Linked DNA regions of Piscinibacter sp. HJYY11. The protein of the gene in region 2 interacts with the protein of the main gene of each other region in a pairwise test. Links are inferred from orthologs where the notes say so. Each region holds a gene or a part of one and is shown on either strand. Other genes may lie near its edges.

What was found.
Region 1: the proteins of leuS (region 2) and ligA interact in binary tests that used the Escherichia coli proteins (3 or more experiments, as listed by UniProt). The link is inferred for Piscinibacter sp. HJYY11 from one-to-one orthologs.

Annotation. Positions count from the first base shown.
Region 1 is NZ_JAERQZ010000001.1:916,085-923,980, forward strand. The notes cover bases 4,738-7,676. They hold ligA (NAD-dependent DNA ligase LigA), read right to left. Parts: upstream 7,274-7,676; coding sequence 5,201-7,273; downstream 4,738-5,200. Other genes in these bases: JI745_RS04160 (metal ABC transporter permease), read left to right, coding at 4,738-5,198; JI745_RS04170 (cell division protein FtsZ), read right to left, coding at 7,310-7,676. Also shown: def (peptide deformylase), read right to left, coding at 1-228; JI745_RS04140 (tannase/feruloyl esterase family alpha/beta hydrolase), read right to left, coding at 243-1,745; JI745_RS04145 (hypothetical protein), read left to right, coding at 1,908-2,183; JI745_RS04150 (TonB-dependent receptor), read left to right, coding at 2,280-3,539; JI745_RS04155 (metal ABC transporter solute-binding protein, Zn/Mn family), read left to right, coding at 3,550-4,446; more of JI745_RS04160, read left to right, coding at 4,443-4,737; more of JI745_RS04170, read right to left, coding at 7,677-7,896. UniProt on the Escherichia coli protein: DNA ligase that catalyzes the formation of phosphodiester linkages between 5'-phosphoryl and 3'-hydroxyl groups in double-stranded DNA using NAD as a coenzyme and as the energy source for the reaction.
Region 2 is NZ_JAERQZ010000001.1:3,713,972-3,722,110, reverse strand. The notes cover bases 1,928-5,109. They hold leuS (leucine--tRNA ligase), read right to left. Parts: upstream 4,744-5,109; coding sequence 2,128-4,743; downstream 1,928-2,127. Other genes in these bases: JI745_RS17260 (FAD-linked oxidase C-terminal domain-containing protein), read right to left, coding at 4,846-5,109; lptE (LPS assembly lipoprotein LptE), read right to left, coding at 1,928-2,131. Also shown: JI745_RS17280 (glyoxylate/hydroxypyruvate reductase A), read left to right, coding at 1-540; holA (DNA polymerase III subunit delta), read right to left, coding at 541-1,623; more of lptE, read right to left, coding at 1,637-1,927; more of JI745_RS17260, read right to left, coding at 5,110-6,348; JI745_RS17255 (FIST N-terminal domain-containing protein), read right to left, coding at 6,345-7,571; JI745_RS17250 (PhaM family polyhydroxyalkanoate granule multifunctional regulatory protein), read right to left, coding at 7,574-8,139.

The DNA.
Region 1 (7,896 bases), 2.8 Mb from region 2 along the record:
CACCGGCGGCGCGTCGGGGTAACGCTCGTTCTTCTTGAAGCCGAAGATCACGAGCGCCAGGTCCACGCCGATCTGCGGCGCCGCCAGCCCGGCCCCGTTGGCGGCATGCATGGTGTCGAACATGTCGGCGATCAGCGCATGCAGCTCGGGGGTGTCGAACTGCTGCACCGGCTTGGCGACGCGCAGCAGGCGCGGGTCGCCCATCTTCAGGATGTCTCGTATGGCCATGCCGGCATTCTGGTTCAGGAGAGCGAGCAGGTGAAGCTCGAGGCCAATGCCTCGTTGCCGGCAACGTAGCGTGCGAAGGTGGGGAAGCGGCACAAGGGGCGCGTCCTCAGCTGCCCGTTCGCATCGGGGCCGAAGACCACCAGGCTGCGCGACGAGGGCCGGGAATTCGTCTCGACCCACTGCACCGTGGCATCGAAATAATCGACGAAGAAAGGCCCCACGCCGCCGCCGCAATGCTGCACCCCGGGCAGCAGGAAGAGTTCCATGTTGGCGTCGCGCACTGCGTCGCCACCCGACATGACGCCGGCCTCCACGAAGTACTTCACCGAGCCCTTGTAGCTGATGGCCCAGTCGTGCGTGCCATGCACCAGCACCAGCTTGCGCCCCTGGGCGAAGAAGGTGGTGAGGTTGGGCGATGCGTCCAGCGTGGCCGCGGCCGCGGCGAGCTGTGGCTGGAAGTTGGCCGGCGAGAAGTTGGCGAGCGTGTTGTAGCTCGGGTCGTTGGCCAGCCAGTAGCGCACCAGGCCGTCGGCGAAGATGAACTGGTTGGCCAGCGGCTGGTTGGGCGGGTTGCCGATCCAGCCCGGCCAGCCGATGTCTTCACCACCCGGGCTCCAGCCGGGGTAGACCAGCGTGCCGTTGGGCAAGCGGTACTCGGAGTAGATGGTGCGCGCGGCCGCCACCTGCGGGGCGGTGAGGCAGCTGTCGTTGTCGGCGCCGGTGCATTGCAGCGAGCCCGGGTCGAAGTTGCAGGCCCAGGGCTGACCGACCAGGCCGTCTCGCAGCCCGTCGTTCAAGTCGCACTGGTTGACCGCCGCGGTGGCGATGGCGCGGGCCTTGTTCGAGTTGATCGCCGCTCCTGGCGCGCTGTAGGCCTGCGCATTGCGGATGAAGGCCTGGAAGAGCTCGGTGAAGCTCACGGCCGGCATGATCGCGAGGATGCCGTCGTAGTCGGCGGGGTAGCGACTGGCCGCGATCAGCGCCTCGCGCCCGCCGTTGGAGCAGCCCTGGAAGTAATGGCGCTGCGCATCGCGGCCGTAGCGGCGCCGCACCAGCTCCTTGGCCACACCGAGGGTCGTGTGGGCCGAGAGGTAGCCGAAGTCGTTCTTCGCCTGCGTGTTGTTGAGTGCCCAGGACGCATCGAGCGGGTCACCCACATGCCCGCCGTTGGAGGCAACGCGCACGTACGAAGAGATCGAGGCCTGCGGCACGAGCTGCAGCACGCCGTCCCAGCCGCCACCGCCGTTCTGCACCAGCTTGTTGTTCCATTGCGTGGGCAGGTGGACTTCGAACAGGAAGCCCGGCCGCACCGAGCCTTCGACACGGCAGTACTCGCCGATGCCGCCGTTGGCCGGCACGACCGTCGCGCGGCTGATGGCGGCGCCGGCCACCGTCTGCCCGGCGAGGCTGGTGCACGGGTTCGCGGCGGCAGAGCTCTCGCCGCCGCCGCAGGCCGCCAGCCCGAGGGCCAGCAGCGTGAGGGTCGCCCATCGAATGGGGTGCTGGGTCTGATGCATGGCGTCCTCCCTGGATGCTTGACCGCATGGCTTTGCGACATTCTGCGGCTGTGTTAGCTTTCGCCCCCTGCCGGCCCGCCAGAAAATGCAGCCGGGTTTGCAACTGGCTGTACCTTGAGATCCTTCCTGCGTTCATGGCGAGTCTTGTGGCTGGCGCTGGCCTTGGTGGCTGCGCCCCAGCTCTCGTACCTGCACGCGCTCTCGCACCACGGCTCCGCCGACGTGCACCAGGCCGGCGGCGACGATCGCCAGCAAGCGCCCGACAAGGCCTGCGAGGTCTGCCTCACCCTCGCCCACCTCGGGCAGGCGCTGGCCAGCCAGCACGGATGGGCCGTCATGGCCGCCGAGGCGGTGCTGCCGGGCGTCACCGCCATCGCCTCCGCGGCCCAGCGCCCGCCGGCGCACTTCCAGGCCCGCGCCCCGCCCGTCTTCCTGTGACCTGAGCCCCGGCTTGCGCACTGCAAGTCACCGCACCACCGCGGCCTTCTGCAGCGGTGGGGGCCTTCCATTCTTCAGACACAGGACTTCGTTCTCATGTTCGCTTTCCGCTTTGCGGTTGCAGGCGCCTGCCTGGCCGCGTCCCTTCCCTCGTTCGTCTCCGCCCAACAAGCCACCCCGCCAGCCACCCCGGCCTCCACGCCGTCGTCTTCGTTCAACCCGGCCATCTCGCTCATCCTCAACGGCACCTACGCCAGGCTTTCGCGCGACCCCGAGACCTACCGCTTCCAGGGCTTCATCCCGAGCGGCGGCGAGATCGGCCCCGGCGGGCGCAGCTTCCAGCTCGGCGAATCGGAGCTCACCCTCACCGCTGCCATCGACCCCACCTTCAACGGCCGCTTCACCGCCGCCGTGACGCCCGAGAACGAGGTCGAGGTGGAAGAGGCCTGGTTCGAACGCACCGGCCTCTTCAACGGCGCCACGCTCAAAGGCGGCCGCTTCCTGTCGTCCATCGGCTACCTGAACGGCCAGCATGCCCACGCCTGGGACTTCGCCGATGCACCGCTGGCCTACCAGGCCTTCTTCGGCGGCGCCTTCAAGAACGACGGCCTGCAACTGCGCTGGCTCGCCCCGACCGACCGTTTCATCGAGCTGGGCGCCGAGGTCGGCGCGGGCCGCAGCTTCCCCGGCAGCGACACCTCGCGCAACGGCGCCGGCGTCTTCGCGCTCACCGCGCACCTGGGCGATGACCTCGGCGCGAGCTCGAGCTGGCGCGCAGGCGTGTCATGGCTGCGCCATCGCGCGACCGACCGGGCCTTCGAAGACACCGATGCCGGCGGCACGGCCATCGTCAACAGCTTCACCGGCCGCAGCACGACCTGGGTGCTCGATGCCGTCTACAAGTGGGCGCCGCAGGGCAACGCGACCCAGCGCAACCTGAAGGTCCAGGCCGAGTATTTCCAGCGTCGCGAGAGCGGCGACCTGAGCTTCGACAACGACTCGGCCGTGGGCGGCCCGTTCAGCGACAGCTACCGCAGCCGGCAAAGCGGCTGGTACGCGCAGGCGGTCTACCAGTTCATGCCCCGCTGGCGCGCGGGCGCACGCTATGACCGGCTCGACTCGGGCACCGCGCGCATCGGCCTGGTCGACAACGGCACGCTCACCGCGGCCGACTTCCCGTCGCTTGCCAAGGCCACGCCAGAGCGCAGCACCGTGATGCTCGACTACGCCCCCTCGGAGTTCAGCCGCGTGCGCCTGCAGTTCGCCGCCGACCGCAGCCGAGGCGACGGGACCGACCGCCAGGTCTTCCTGCAGTACATCATGAGCCTCGGCGCCCATGGTGCTCACACGTTCTGAGGAGACCTCGATGCTTCGACATCTCTTGTGCGCGGCCTTGCTGGGCGTCGGCCTGCACGCGCAGGCGGCCCTCAAGGTCGTCGCCTGCGAGCCGGAGTGGGCAGCACTCGCCACCGAGCTCGGCGGCGACAAGCTGGAGGTCTCGTCGGCCACCACGGCCTTGCAGGACCCGCATCGCATCGAGGCCCGTCCGAGCCTCATCGCCCGGGTGCGCAACGCCGACCTGCTCGTCTGCACCGGCATGGAGCTCGAGGTGGGCTGGCTGCCGGTGCTGCTGCAGCAGTCGGGCAATGCGAAGGTGGCACCGGGTGCGCCGGGCCACTTCGAGGCGGGCCGGTACGTCGCTGCGCTCGACGTGCCGGCGCGCCTGGACCGCAGCGACGGTGACGTGCATGCCGCCGGCAACCCGCACATCCAGCTCGACCCGCGCAACATCGCACTCGTGGCCAAGGCCCTGGCCGAGCGACTGGCGCAGCTCGATGCCGCCAACGCACGTGTCTACCAGGAGCGACAAGTCGCCTTTGCCGCACGCTGGGCCGAGGCGCTGCGCCGGTGGGAGCAGCAGGCCGCGCCGCTCAAGGGGCTTCCTGTGGTCGTGCACCACAAGAACATGAGCTACCTGTGGCACTGGCTGGGCATGCGCGAAGTCGGCACGCTGGAACCCAAACCCGGACTCGAGCCGAGCGCGGGCCACCTCGGGGCACTGAAGGCGCAGCTCGCGAAGCAGCCGGCACGGCTCGTGGTGCGCGCGGCCTACCAGGACCCACGGGCGTCGCAGTGGCTGTCGGAGCAGGCGCGCATCCCGGCCGTGGCGTTGCCGTTCACGGTGGGCGGCAACGAGCAGGCGAAGGACCTCGTCGGCCTCTTCGACAGCACGCTCTCGCTGCTGCTCGCGGCGACGCGATGAACCACGACCTCGCCATCCTGCTCGCGCCGTTCGTGGCGGGCCTGCTGGTGCTCGCCACGCACGTGCCGATGGGCGCTCAGGTGCTCCAGCGCGGCATCGTGTTCATCGACCTTGCGATCGCACAGATCGCGGCCCTCGGTGTGATCGTGGCGGGCCTGCTCGAGCTGCCGTCGGGCGGCTGGCAGATGCAGGCGGCGGCGGCAAGCTCGGCCATCGCCGGCGCCCTGCTGCTGACGTGGACGGAGCGGCGCTGGCCCGAGGTGCAGGAAGCGCAGATCGGCGTGCTCTTCGTGCTGGCCGCCACCGCCGGCATCCTGCTGCTGGCGAAGAACCCGCACGGCGGCGAGCACCTGCGTGACCTGCTCGCCGGGCAGATCCTCTGGGTGGGCTTCGGCCAACTCGCCGTGCCGGCAGCGCTCACCGCGCTGATCCTTGCCATGTGGTTCGGCTGGCACGCGCGGCTGCCGCGGCTGGGCTTCTACCTGCTGTTCGCGCTGGCCGTCACGGTGTCGGTGCAGCTGGTGGGCGTGTACCTGGTCTTCGCCAGCCTGATCGTGCCGGCCCTCGGAGTGCGGCAGCACGCGCAAGCGCGGCGCCTGCCGCTGGCCTATGCCATCGGCATTGGCGGCTACGCGCTCGGGCTCGTGCTGTCGGCGGTGTTCGACCTGCCGAGCGGTGCCTTGATCGTGTGGTGCCTCGCGGTGCTGGCCGTGCTCGCGCACGCCAGCTCGCCGCGGCGCTCGGTGGGGTGACTTCAGCCGGCTGAAGCCAGCAGCTCGCGCAAGGTGGCTTCGTCGATCACGTCCACCCCGAGCTCGCGCGCCTTGTCGAGCTTGCTGCCCGCCTCTTCGCCCGCGACGACATAGGTCGTCTTCTTCGACACCGAACCCGAGACCTTGCCGCCGGCGGCTTCGATCATCTCCTTGGCCTCGTCGCGCGAGAGCGAGGGCAGCGTGCCCGTCAGCACGAAGACCTTGCCGGCCAGCGGCTTGGGGCTCAGGTCGCCGGCGCCTTCCTTCTCTTCCCAGCCCACGCCGACGGCCTTCAGGCGCTCGACCACCTCGCGGTTGTGAGGCTGGCGGAAAAAGGTGTGGATGCTCTCGGCCACGATCGGGCCGACGTCGGGCACTTCGAGCAACTGCTCGACCGTCGCGTCCATGATGAGGTCGAGCTTGCCGAAATGCTTGGCCAGGTCCTTCGCCGTCGTCTCGCCGACCTGGCGGATGCCGAGCGAAAAGAGAAAGCGCGCAAGCGTGGTCTTCTTGCTCTTCTCCAGGCCGGCCAGCAGGTTCTGCGCGCTTTTCTCGCCCATGCGCTCGAGCGCGGTGAGCTTCGCAAGCCCCAGCGTGTAGAGCTCGGGCAAGGTGCGGATGAGGCCCGATTCGATGAGCTGGTCCACGAGCTTGTCGCCCAGGCCCTCCACGTCCATCGCGCGCCGGCCCGCGAAATGCAGGATCGCCTGCTTGCGCTGCGCCGGGCAGAAAAGCCCGCCGCTGCAACGCCAGTCGGCACCACCCTCTTCACGCGCGATGTCGCTGCCGCAGACGGGGCACTTGCCACCAAGGCGCTTGTAGAGATCGAACGGCTCGCCGACATCGGCCGGCCGCTTCTCCAGCACCACGCCCACGACTTCGGGGATCACGTCGCCGGCACGCCGCACGATCACCGTGTCGCCGATGCGCACGTCCTTGCGGCGCGCTTCGTCCTCGTTGTGCAGCGTGGCGTTGCTGACCGTCGTGCCGCCCACGAACACCGGCTCCAGCTTCGCCACCGGCGTGAGCTTGCCGGTGCGGCCCACCTGGATGTCGATGTCGCGCAAGAGCGTCATCTGCTCCTGCGCCGGGTACTTGTGCGCCACCGCCCAGCGCGGCTCGCGCGACACGAAGCCGAGCTGCTTCTGCAGCTCGCGCGAGTTGACCTTGTAGACGATGCCGTCGATGTCGAAGGGCAGGCTGTCGCGCTTCTCGCGGATCTTCTGGTGGAAGGCGACTAGGCCCTCTGCGCCCTTCACCACCACGCGTTCATTGCTGACCGGCAGGCCGAAGCGCTGCAGCGCGTCGAGCATCTCGCTGTGCGTGGGCGGCACCTCCCAGCCCTGCACGTCGCCGAGTCCGTAGGCAAAGAAGCTCAGCGGCTTTTTCGCTGCCGCGGCCGAGTCGAGTTGGCGCACCGCGCCCGCTGCCGCGTTGCGCGGGTTGACGAAGGTCTTCTCGTTCTTCGCGCCTTTGGCGATCAGCTCGCGCTGGCGTTCGTTGAGCTTCTCGAACTGGTCGCGGCTCATGTAGACCTCGCCGCGCACTTCGAGCACCGGTACGTCGACCCCCTTCAGCCGCAACGGAATCTGCCCGATGGTGCGGATGTTGTGCGTGACGTCTTCGCCCTTCTCGCCATCGCCCCGCGTGGCCGCCTGCACCAGCACGCCGTGTTCGTAGCGCAGGTTGATGGCGAGGCCATCGAACTTCAACTCGGCGGCGTATTCGACCGGCGGGTCGGCCTCGGTCAGCTTGAGCTCGCGCCGCACACGCGCATCGAAGGCCACGGCGCCGCTCGATTCGGTGTCGGTCTCGGTGCGGATGCTCAGCATCGGCACGGTGTGGAACACCGGCGTCAGGCCGTCCAGCACCTGGCCGATGACACGCTGGGTGGGCGAGTCGGCCGTCAGCAGCTCGGGGTGCGCGGCCTCGATGGCCTGCAGCTCCTGGAACAGCTTGTCGTACTCGGCGTCAGGGATCTCCGGATCGTCGAGCACGTAGTAGCGGTGGGCGTGGTGGTTGAGCTGCTCACGCAGCTGGGCGGCACGTCGGGCGGTATCTGGGGTCTGCGGCATGGCGCCGCAGTTTAGGCCCCGTCGGGCCGTTTTCGTTCAGCTGAAGAGCCTGCGTGCCACCATCGACCCAGCCGCGATGTCGCGCGCTTCCAGCGCCTCGTACAGCTTCCCGAGCTCAGCCCCGATCGCCGCAAAACCTTGAGGGCTCAGCGGCTGGCCGTTGTCATCGACGATCGCCGCATCCATGCCGAGCGACAGCGCCTGCGCGCTCGCCTGCCAGGCGATGAAGGGCTCCGCCTTGGCTTCGGTCTGCGGCACGTCGAAGCTCAGGGTCACGTCGCGCACGGCGGCCTGGTTGGGGTCGTCGGCGAGCGCGGCTTGCGCGTCGAAGGTCAATGTGAGGATGGGTGGGGCACCCTCCTCCTTAGACGGCATCACCAGCCGGCCGGGCACCATGCCGGGCACGAAGCCATGGCGGGCGGCGTGCTGCTGGATGTAGCCCACGCTCCACGCGACCGAGCGGGCCTGCAGGTGCACGGCGAGCTGCGCATCGTGCTGGCTGGCGAAGGTGTCGAGCTCCTTGGCGCGCAAAGCGGCGTCGAGCATGTCGGGGAAGTCGGCCATCGCCCCGATCGCGTCGGCCATCGGCTGGATCTTCTGCACGAACTCGGAGTACTCGATCT
Region 2 (8,139 bases):
GCCGATCAGGTGCACGTGGCCGTGCTCGGCCTCGGCGAGATGGGCCGCGCGGTTGCGTTGCGACTGGCCGGCAATGGCTACTTCGTGAGCGGCTGGAGCCGCCGCCAGCGCATCATGGTCGGCGTGGACACCTGCCATGGCGACCACGCCCTGGCCGACCTGCTGCGCGTGGCTGACGTGGTGATCAACCTCTTGCCGCTCACCGTGCGCACGCATTCGCTCTTCGACGAGCGCCGTTTCTCGCAGATGAAGCGCGGCGCCGGCTTCGTGAACCTGGCGCGCGGCCAGCACGTGGTGGAAGCGGCGCTGCTGGCCGCACTCGACAACGGCCGCATCGGGCGCGCGGTGCTCGATGTCTTCCACACCGAGCCGCTGCCGCCGAACCACCGCTTCTGGGTGCACCCGCAGGTGACGCTGCTGCCGCATGCGGCGGCGCTGACCGACCTCAGCAGTGCGACCGGCATCGCGGTCGCCAACCTCAACGCCTTCCGCGAAGGGCGACCGTTGTCACACCTGGTCGACCGGACGAAAGGCTATTGATCAGGCGGTGAGCGCCAGCCGAACGCTCTTGCGCGGGCCCCCGCCCGCCGTCCACTGCACGAGCATCAGCACCAGCCGCTTCAAGCCTTCCCAGGCGTCGAGCGGCCAGTCGGGGTGCTTGAGGCCCTTGGCAAGACCGTCGCAGATCTGCGCGGCTTCGACCAGCTGGGCGAGCGCGTTGTCGGTGAGCAGCGGCACGGCGCGCTCGAAGAGGCGCTCCTTTGCGCCCCACACCCGCGCCTCGCGCAGCGCCATCGGCAAGGGCTTGCCATGGTTCATCGCATCACGCACACGCTTGAGCGAGAGGATGTCGTTGGCGAGCGTCCAGTGCACGAGCACCGCGGCCTCGCCTTCGGCCTGCAGGCCGTCGAGCATGCGCAGCGCACGCGTGGCCTGGCCGGCGAGCACCGCCTCGCCGAGCTTGAAGACGTCGTAGCGCGCCACGTTGAGCACCGCCGCTTCGATCTGCTCGAAACTCAGTTCACCCGCGGGGTAGAGCAGCGCAAGCTTCTGAATTTCCTGGTGGGCCGCGAGCAGGTTGCCTTCCACGCGGTCGGAGAAAAAGGCCAGCGCCTGCTGCCCCGCCTCACCGCCCTGCACCCGCTGGCCCTGCGCGGCCAGGCGCTGCGCGATCCACGCCGGCAAGGCCTTGCGCTCGATCGCGAACACCGGCACCGTCACGCCCGCGCCGTCGAGCGCGGTGAACCAGGCGCTGCTCTGCTGCGTGCGGTCGAGCTTGGGCAAGGTGACGATGGTGACCACGTCGTCGCTCAGCGTCTCGCAGTAGCGCTGCAGGGCCTCGGAGCCGTCCTTGCCGGGCTTGCCGGACGGAATGCGGATCTCGATCAGCTGCTTGTCGGCAAACAGGCTCATCGCCTGCGAGGCGCCCAGCAGGCCGCTCCAGTCGAAATGCGCGCCGGCGACGGTGTGCACCTGGCGCTCGGTGTGGCCGGCGGCGCGCGCCGCGGCGCGGATGGCGTCGGTCGCCTCCTGTGCCAGCAGCGGCTCGTCGCCGTAGACGACGTAGAGCGGGCGCAGCCCTTTGGCGAGATGGGGGGCGAGCTGGTCGGCGCGTACCTGCATGAATCGTGATTCTCTACAACGAACGCACGGCTGCCAACCGGCGCAACACCTGGTTCGCGATGTCGCTCTGCATCGCGCGGTAGAGCATCTCTTCTTCCTGCTCCTTGCCCAAGGCATCGCGCTCGTTGTAGGTCATGTCGCGCGTCAGCGCGATCGCGGTCGACGGGATCAGCTCCTTGCCGGCGAGCGTGTGCAGGCGGAACTGCAGATGCAGGCGCAGCTGGATCTCGCGCACCTCGCCTGCCGCCGTCGTGACCACCACGCCCTTGCCGCGCTTGTCGGTCTGGCCGTCGAAGACGACCTCGGCCTGCGCCGGCACCTCGACCACGCGGGTGGTGGTGGTCGACGCGATCTGGCGGCGCAGCTCTTCGGCCAGCGGCGAGTGCGGCTTGAAACCGGAGAGGTAGATGGTCTTGAAGCGCAGCTCGGGTGCGCGGCGCAGCTGGAAGCCGCAGCCGGCGGACAGGGCCGCCAGCCCGAGGACGAACGAACGTCGGGGATTGATCACCCCACCACCACGTTCACCAGGCGGCCCGGCACGATGATGATCTTCTTCGGCGCCTTGCCTTCTGCGAACTTGATGAAGTCCGGGCTCGCCAGCGCCGCCGCTTCGATCGCCGCCTTGTCGGCCGTCGCCGGCACCTTGATGGCGCCACGCAGCTTGCCGTTGACCTGCAGCATCAGCTCGATCTCGTCCTGCACCAAGGCACCTTCGTCGACCTGCGGCCAGGGTGCATCGAGCAGGTCGCCGTGCACGGTGGCGTAGCCGAGGTCCTGCCACAGCTGCCAGGTGATGTGCGGGCAGGCCGGGTACAGCGCACGCAGCAGGATGCCGAAGGCCTCTCGGATCACCGCGGGTGCACCGACCTTGAAGCCTTCGAGCGCGTTGAGCAGCTTCATCGCACCGGAGACCACGGTGTTGTACTGCATGCGCTCGTAGTCGTAGGTGATCTGCTTGAGCACCGTGTGCACCTCGCGGCGCAGCGCCTTCGCCTCGGCACCGTCGCCGCCGGTCGTGTCGCCGGTGGCGCGCAGGGCCTCGGCGTTCTTCGCGGCGTAGTTCCACACACGGCGCAGGAAGCGGTGCGCGCCGTCGACGCCGGCGTCGTTCCACTCCAGCGTCTGCTCCGGCGGCGAGGCGAACATCACGAAGAGGCGCGCGGTGTCGGCGCCGTAGCGCTCGATCAGGTCCTGCGGGTCGACGCCGTTGTTCTTGGACTTGGACATGGTCGTCCAGCCCTCGTAGGTCACCGGCTTGCCGTCGGCCTTGAGCGTGGCCGAGAGCACGTGCGCGTGTTCGTCGCGCACGATGTCGAGCTCGTGGGCCCAGAAGTACTCTTTGCCGCCGTCGGTGCGCGAGAAGGCTTCGTTGAGCACCATGCCTTGGGTCAGCAGCTTGGTGAAGGGCTCGTCGACCTTCACCAGGCCCAGGTCGCGCATGACCTTGGTCCAGAAGCGGGCGTACAGCAGGTGCAGGATCGCGTGCTCGATGCCGCCGATGTACTGGTCCATCGGCATCCAGTACTGCGTGCCGGCGCCGACCATCGCCTTGTCGTTCTTCGCGTCGCAGTAGCGCATGAAGTACCACGAGCTGTCGACGAAGGTGTCCATCGTGTCGGTCTCGCGGCGTGCAGGCTTGCCGCAGACCGGGCACTTGCAGGCCAGGAAGGCTTCGTTCTTGTTCAGCGGGTTGCCGCTGCCGTCGGGCACCACGTCTTCGGGCAGCACGACCGGCAGGTCGCGCTCGGGCACCGGCACCGGGCCGTGCTCGTCGCAGTGGATGATGGGGATGGGGGTGCCCCAGTAGCGCTGGCGGCTGATGCCCCAGTCGCGCAGGCGCCAGGTGGTCTTCTTCTCGCCCAGGCCCTTGGCGGCCAGCGCCTTGGCCACGGCATTGACCGCATCCTGGTACTTGAGGCCGCTGAAGTTGTCGGAGTTGATGGTCACGCCGCGCTGCTTGTCGGCGTACCAGTCCTGCCAGTGGTCGTAGCTGTAGTGCTCGCCGTCCACGTGCACGACTTCGAGGATATCGATGCCGTACTTCTTGGCGAAGGCGAAGTCGCGCTCGTCGTGCGCCGGCACGCCCATCACCGCGCCGTCGCCGTAGCTCATCAGCACGTAGTTGCCGACCCACACCGGCACCGCTTCGCCAGTGATCGGGTGCGAGACATGCAAGCCGGTGGGCACGCCCTTCTTCTCTTGCGTCGCGAGCTCGGCTTCGGTCGTGCCGCCGGTCTTGCACTCTTCGATGAAGGCGGCGACCGCCGGGTTGGCACGGGCCGCGTGCGCGGCCAGCGGGTGCTCGGGCGCCACGGCAGCGAAGGTCACGCCCATGATGGTGTCGGCACGCGTGGTGAAGACGTAGAGCTTGCCGTCCTGGATCAGCTTGCCGTCAGGGCCGGCAATGCTGTGCGTGAAGGCGAAGCGCACACCTTCGCTCTTGCCGATCCAGTTCTCCTGCATCAGCTTCACGCGCTCGGGCCAGCCCGGGAGCTTGTGCGTCACATGCTCCAGCAACTCCTCGGCGTACTTGGTGATGTTGAGGTAGTAGCCGGGGATCTCGCGCTTCTCGACCGGCGCGCCGGAGCGCCAGCCCTTGCCATCGATCACCTGCTCGTTGGCGAGCACGGTCTGGTCGACCGGGTCCCAGTTCACCACCTGCGTGCGGCGCTCGGCGATGCCGGCCTTCAGCATCTTGAGGAACAGCCACTGGTTCCAGCGGTAGTAGTCGGGCGAGCAGGTCGCGACCTCGCGGCTCCAGTCGATGGCCAGGCCCATCGCCTGCATCTGGCCCTTCATGTAGGCGATGTTGTCGTAGGTCCACTTGGCCGGCGGCACCTTGTTCTTGATGGCGGCGTTTTCGGCCGGCAGGCCGAAGGCGTCCCAGCCCATGGGCATCAGCACGTTCATGCCCTTCATGCGCAACTGGCGCGTGAGCATGTCGTTGATGGTGTAGTTGCGCACATGGCCCATGTGCAGCTTGCCGCTCGGGTAGGGCAGCATCGAGCAGGCGTAGAACTTCTGCTTGCTCGCGTCTTCGGTCACGCGGTAGGCATCGGCGGCTTTCCAGGCGGCCTGGGCGGCACGCTCGATCTCGGTGGGCTTGAAGTCGGGGTTCATGGGCTCGGCTCGTTGGCTCGCTCTTCGGACAGACGCACGAACGCCCGCCTCCTTGGGGGACGGAATTATAGGAAGGGGCCCCGGCATGAGCCGGGTAGGTGCTTAAAAGCGCGGCAGGTCGGCGAAGGGCAGGAGCCCTTTCTTGACGTGCATCTTTCCGTACTCGGCACAACGGTGCAGCGTGGGGATGACCTTGCCAGGGTTCAGGAGCCCCGCCGGGTCGAAGGCGTGCTTCACGCCAAACATCTGCGCCCGCTCGGCCGAGGAGAACTGCACGCACATCGACGCGAGCTTCTCGACGCCCACGCCGTGCTCGCCGGTCACCGTGCCGCCCATCGCCACGCTGGTCTCCAGGATATCGGCGCCGAAGAGCTCGCAGCGGCGCAGCTGGTCGGGGTCGTTGGCATCGAAGAGGATGAGCGGGTGCAGGTTGCCGTCGCCCGCGTGGAAGACGTTGACGCAGCGGAGCTGGTACTTCTTCTCCATCTCGGCGATGGCGATGAGGATGTCGGCCAAGCGCTTGCGCGGGATGGTCGAGTCCATGCACATGTAGTCGGGGCTGATGCGGCCGCTGGCGGGGAAGGCATTTTTCCGGCCGCTCCAGAAGCGCAGGCGCTGGGTCTCGTCGCGGCTCACTTCCATGCGGGTGGCGCCACTTTCGATCAGCACGTCCTGCATGCGGCCGATCTCCTCGGCCACCTCTTCGGGCGTACCGTCGCTCTCGCAGAGCAGGATGGCGGCAGCGTCGACGTCGTAGCCGGCGTGCACGAAGTCTTCGACGGCGGCGATCATCGGCTTGTCCATCATCTCGAGGCCGGCCGGGATGATGCCGGCCGCGATGATGGCCGCCACCGCATCACCGGCGCGGCGGATGTCGTCGAAGCTCGCCATGATGCAGCGCGCGAGGCGCGGCTTGGGCACGAGCTTGACCGTCGCCTCGGTCACCACGGCCAGCATGCCTTCGCTGCCGACCATCACCGCCATCAAGTCCAGGCCTGGCACGTCGAAGGCCTCGGAACCGAACTCGACCGGCTCGCCTTCCATCGTGAAGCCGCGCACCCGCAGCACGTTGTGCACCGTGAGGCCGTACTTCAGGCAGTGCACGCCGCCGGAGTTCTCGGCCACGTTGCCGCCGATGGTGCAGGCGATCTGGCTGCTTGGGTCAGGCGCGTAGTACAGGCCATGCGGCGCGGCCGCCTCGCTGATCGCGAGGTTGCGCACGCCGCACTGCACGACGGCCGTGCGCGACAGCGGGTCGACCTTCAGGATGCGGTTGAACTTGGCAAGGCTCAGCGTCACGCCCATGCGGTGCGGCATCGCACCCCCCGACAGGCCGGTGCCGGCCCCGCGGGCGACCACCGGCACCTGCAGGCGGTGGCAGGTGCGCAGCACGGCGGCGACCTGCTCCTCCGTCTCGGGCAGGGCCACGGCCAGCGGCTGTTCGCGGTAGGCGGTGAGGCCGTCGCATTCGTAGGGCACGGTGTCTTCGGTGTGCCACAGCAGCGCATGCGGCGGCAGCGCGGCGGCAAGCTCGGACACGACCTGGGCGCGTCGCGCCACCCGTTCGTTCTGCGCGGACTGCGAAGGGGAAACGTTGGTGTTCATGTGGCGGGGAAGACGGTCAACACGCCGGTGTAGCCAAAGAGATGCCGGCGTGCGATCTCGCCGGACGCGAAGAAGCCGACCAGCGGCACGTCACCCAGCGCGCGCTGGATGATCGCAAGCTCCGCCGAGGGCGCCCCGAAGTGCGGCCCGCCGCGGCCCAGGCAGCTCACGTAGATGGCGCCGGCCATGCGCCGCGCCGGGTGCGGGGCGTGGTCGGCCTGCGCGCCCTGCAGCGCGAGCGCGGCCTCGACCGTGAGCGTCTCCGGCTCCAGCTCTTCGCGGATCTCGGCGCAGATGCGCACCAGGTCGCGCCGTGCGGCTTCGGTGTCGCGCCGGCACCAGGCGAGCTGCTGGCCTGCCTCGACGTCGTCGGCCAGCGCCACGGCGCCCCGCCCGGGGTCGATGCCGACGATGTGGCGCACGCGGGTGTCGACGCCGAACTGGCCCGGGCGGGCCAGTGCGTCGTCGCGCGCGTCGTTGAGGCCCGCGAGCGTTTCACGGATGCGCGGCAGCGCCTCTCGCGGCTCGCGGTCGCTCACGCCCAGGTCGCGCAGCAGGCAGTCGAGCGCCGGTTCGCCGTCGAGTTCGGCCACCACGTTGCGCTCGGCGCGGGTGACGCGGCGCACCGGCCCGACGGGCTGGCAACCCTGGGTGACGCGCGAAACCACCGCCACCTCGGGCGCGAAGGCCACGCCGGAGAGCCCGCCTTCGAACACGGCATCGGCCACGTGCAGCGGCTGGTTGCGCGCCGACACCAGGCCGCCGAAGAGGTAGCCGGTGCGGGTGACGTCGCTCAGGTCGCCGAGCAGCTCCTCCAGCGACTCGGTGCGACCATCGGCGTGCACCTGCGCCATCGCCGGCACGAAACCGACAGGCGCGTGGCTCAGGGGCTTGCGTCCCGAGAAGAGACAGAACTGGTCACGCGGCAGGTCGGTGAGCATCAGCGTGACGGCCGGCTCGTCGAAGTATTCGACGCCGTTGGCCGACACCCCCACGCCCACGCCGCCCACCCACGACACACCGGGCCAGCGCTGCTGCAGCTCGGACAGCAGGGCCTGCGCCTGGGGCGCGTAGTGGTCGCTGAAATACACCCAGCCGAGCGTCGGTTGACGGATGTGCTGGCCCGCCGCATCGCGGCGCTGCGCCTCGATCTGCGCCGCGGCGAGGGCCACGGCCATGCGCCAGTCGGGGTGCGTCGCGTGCGCGTGGGCGAAGAGTTTCATGGTCAGGCTTTCGGTGCGGCCCGCTTGCGCGCCGCGCTCGCGGCCTTGCGCACCACCTTGCCCGGCGTCGACGCGGCCGCCTTGATCGTCTGGCCGGCCGCATCGACCGACTGCTTGAGCATCGCGCCGGCGAGATTCTTGGCGGCGTCGGTCGCGCTGTCTTTCATCGCGGTGGTCGCCAGTTCGGTGAACTGCTTGGTGAGCGCGCCCCACCATTGCATCGGGTCGACGGCCTGCGGCTGCGACGCCGGCGCCGCGGCCGGCTTGCCGCGCGAGCCGCCCTTGGTCTTGGTCGCGGCTTTTGCCGCCGGGGCTGCAGCGGCGGGGGCCGCGGCCACCGCCGTCGGCTTGATGGTGAGCGAATCGCGCAGGTCGTTCATCTGCACGTTCATGGTCTTGAGCGTGGTGAGCGTCATGCGTTGCACCTCGAGCGCCTGGATGGTGGCGCCGAGCATGCGGGCGTTCTGCTCGAGCCAGAACTGCACGGTGCGGAGCTCCTCGATGCGCTTTTCCAGCTCTTCAGGGTTGAGCGTGGGCGCGACCCACTGGCCGATGTTGGGCAGCGCAG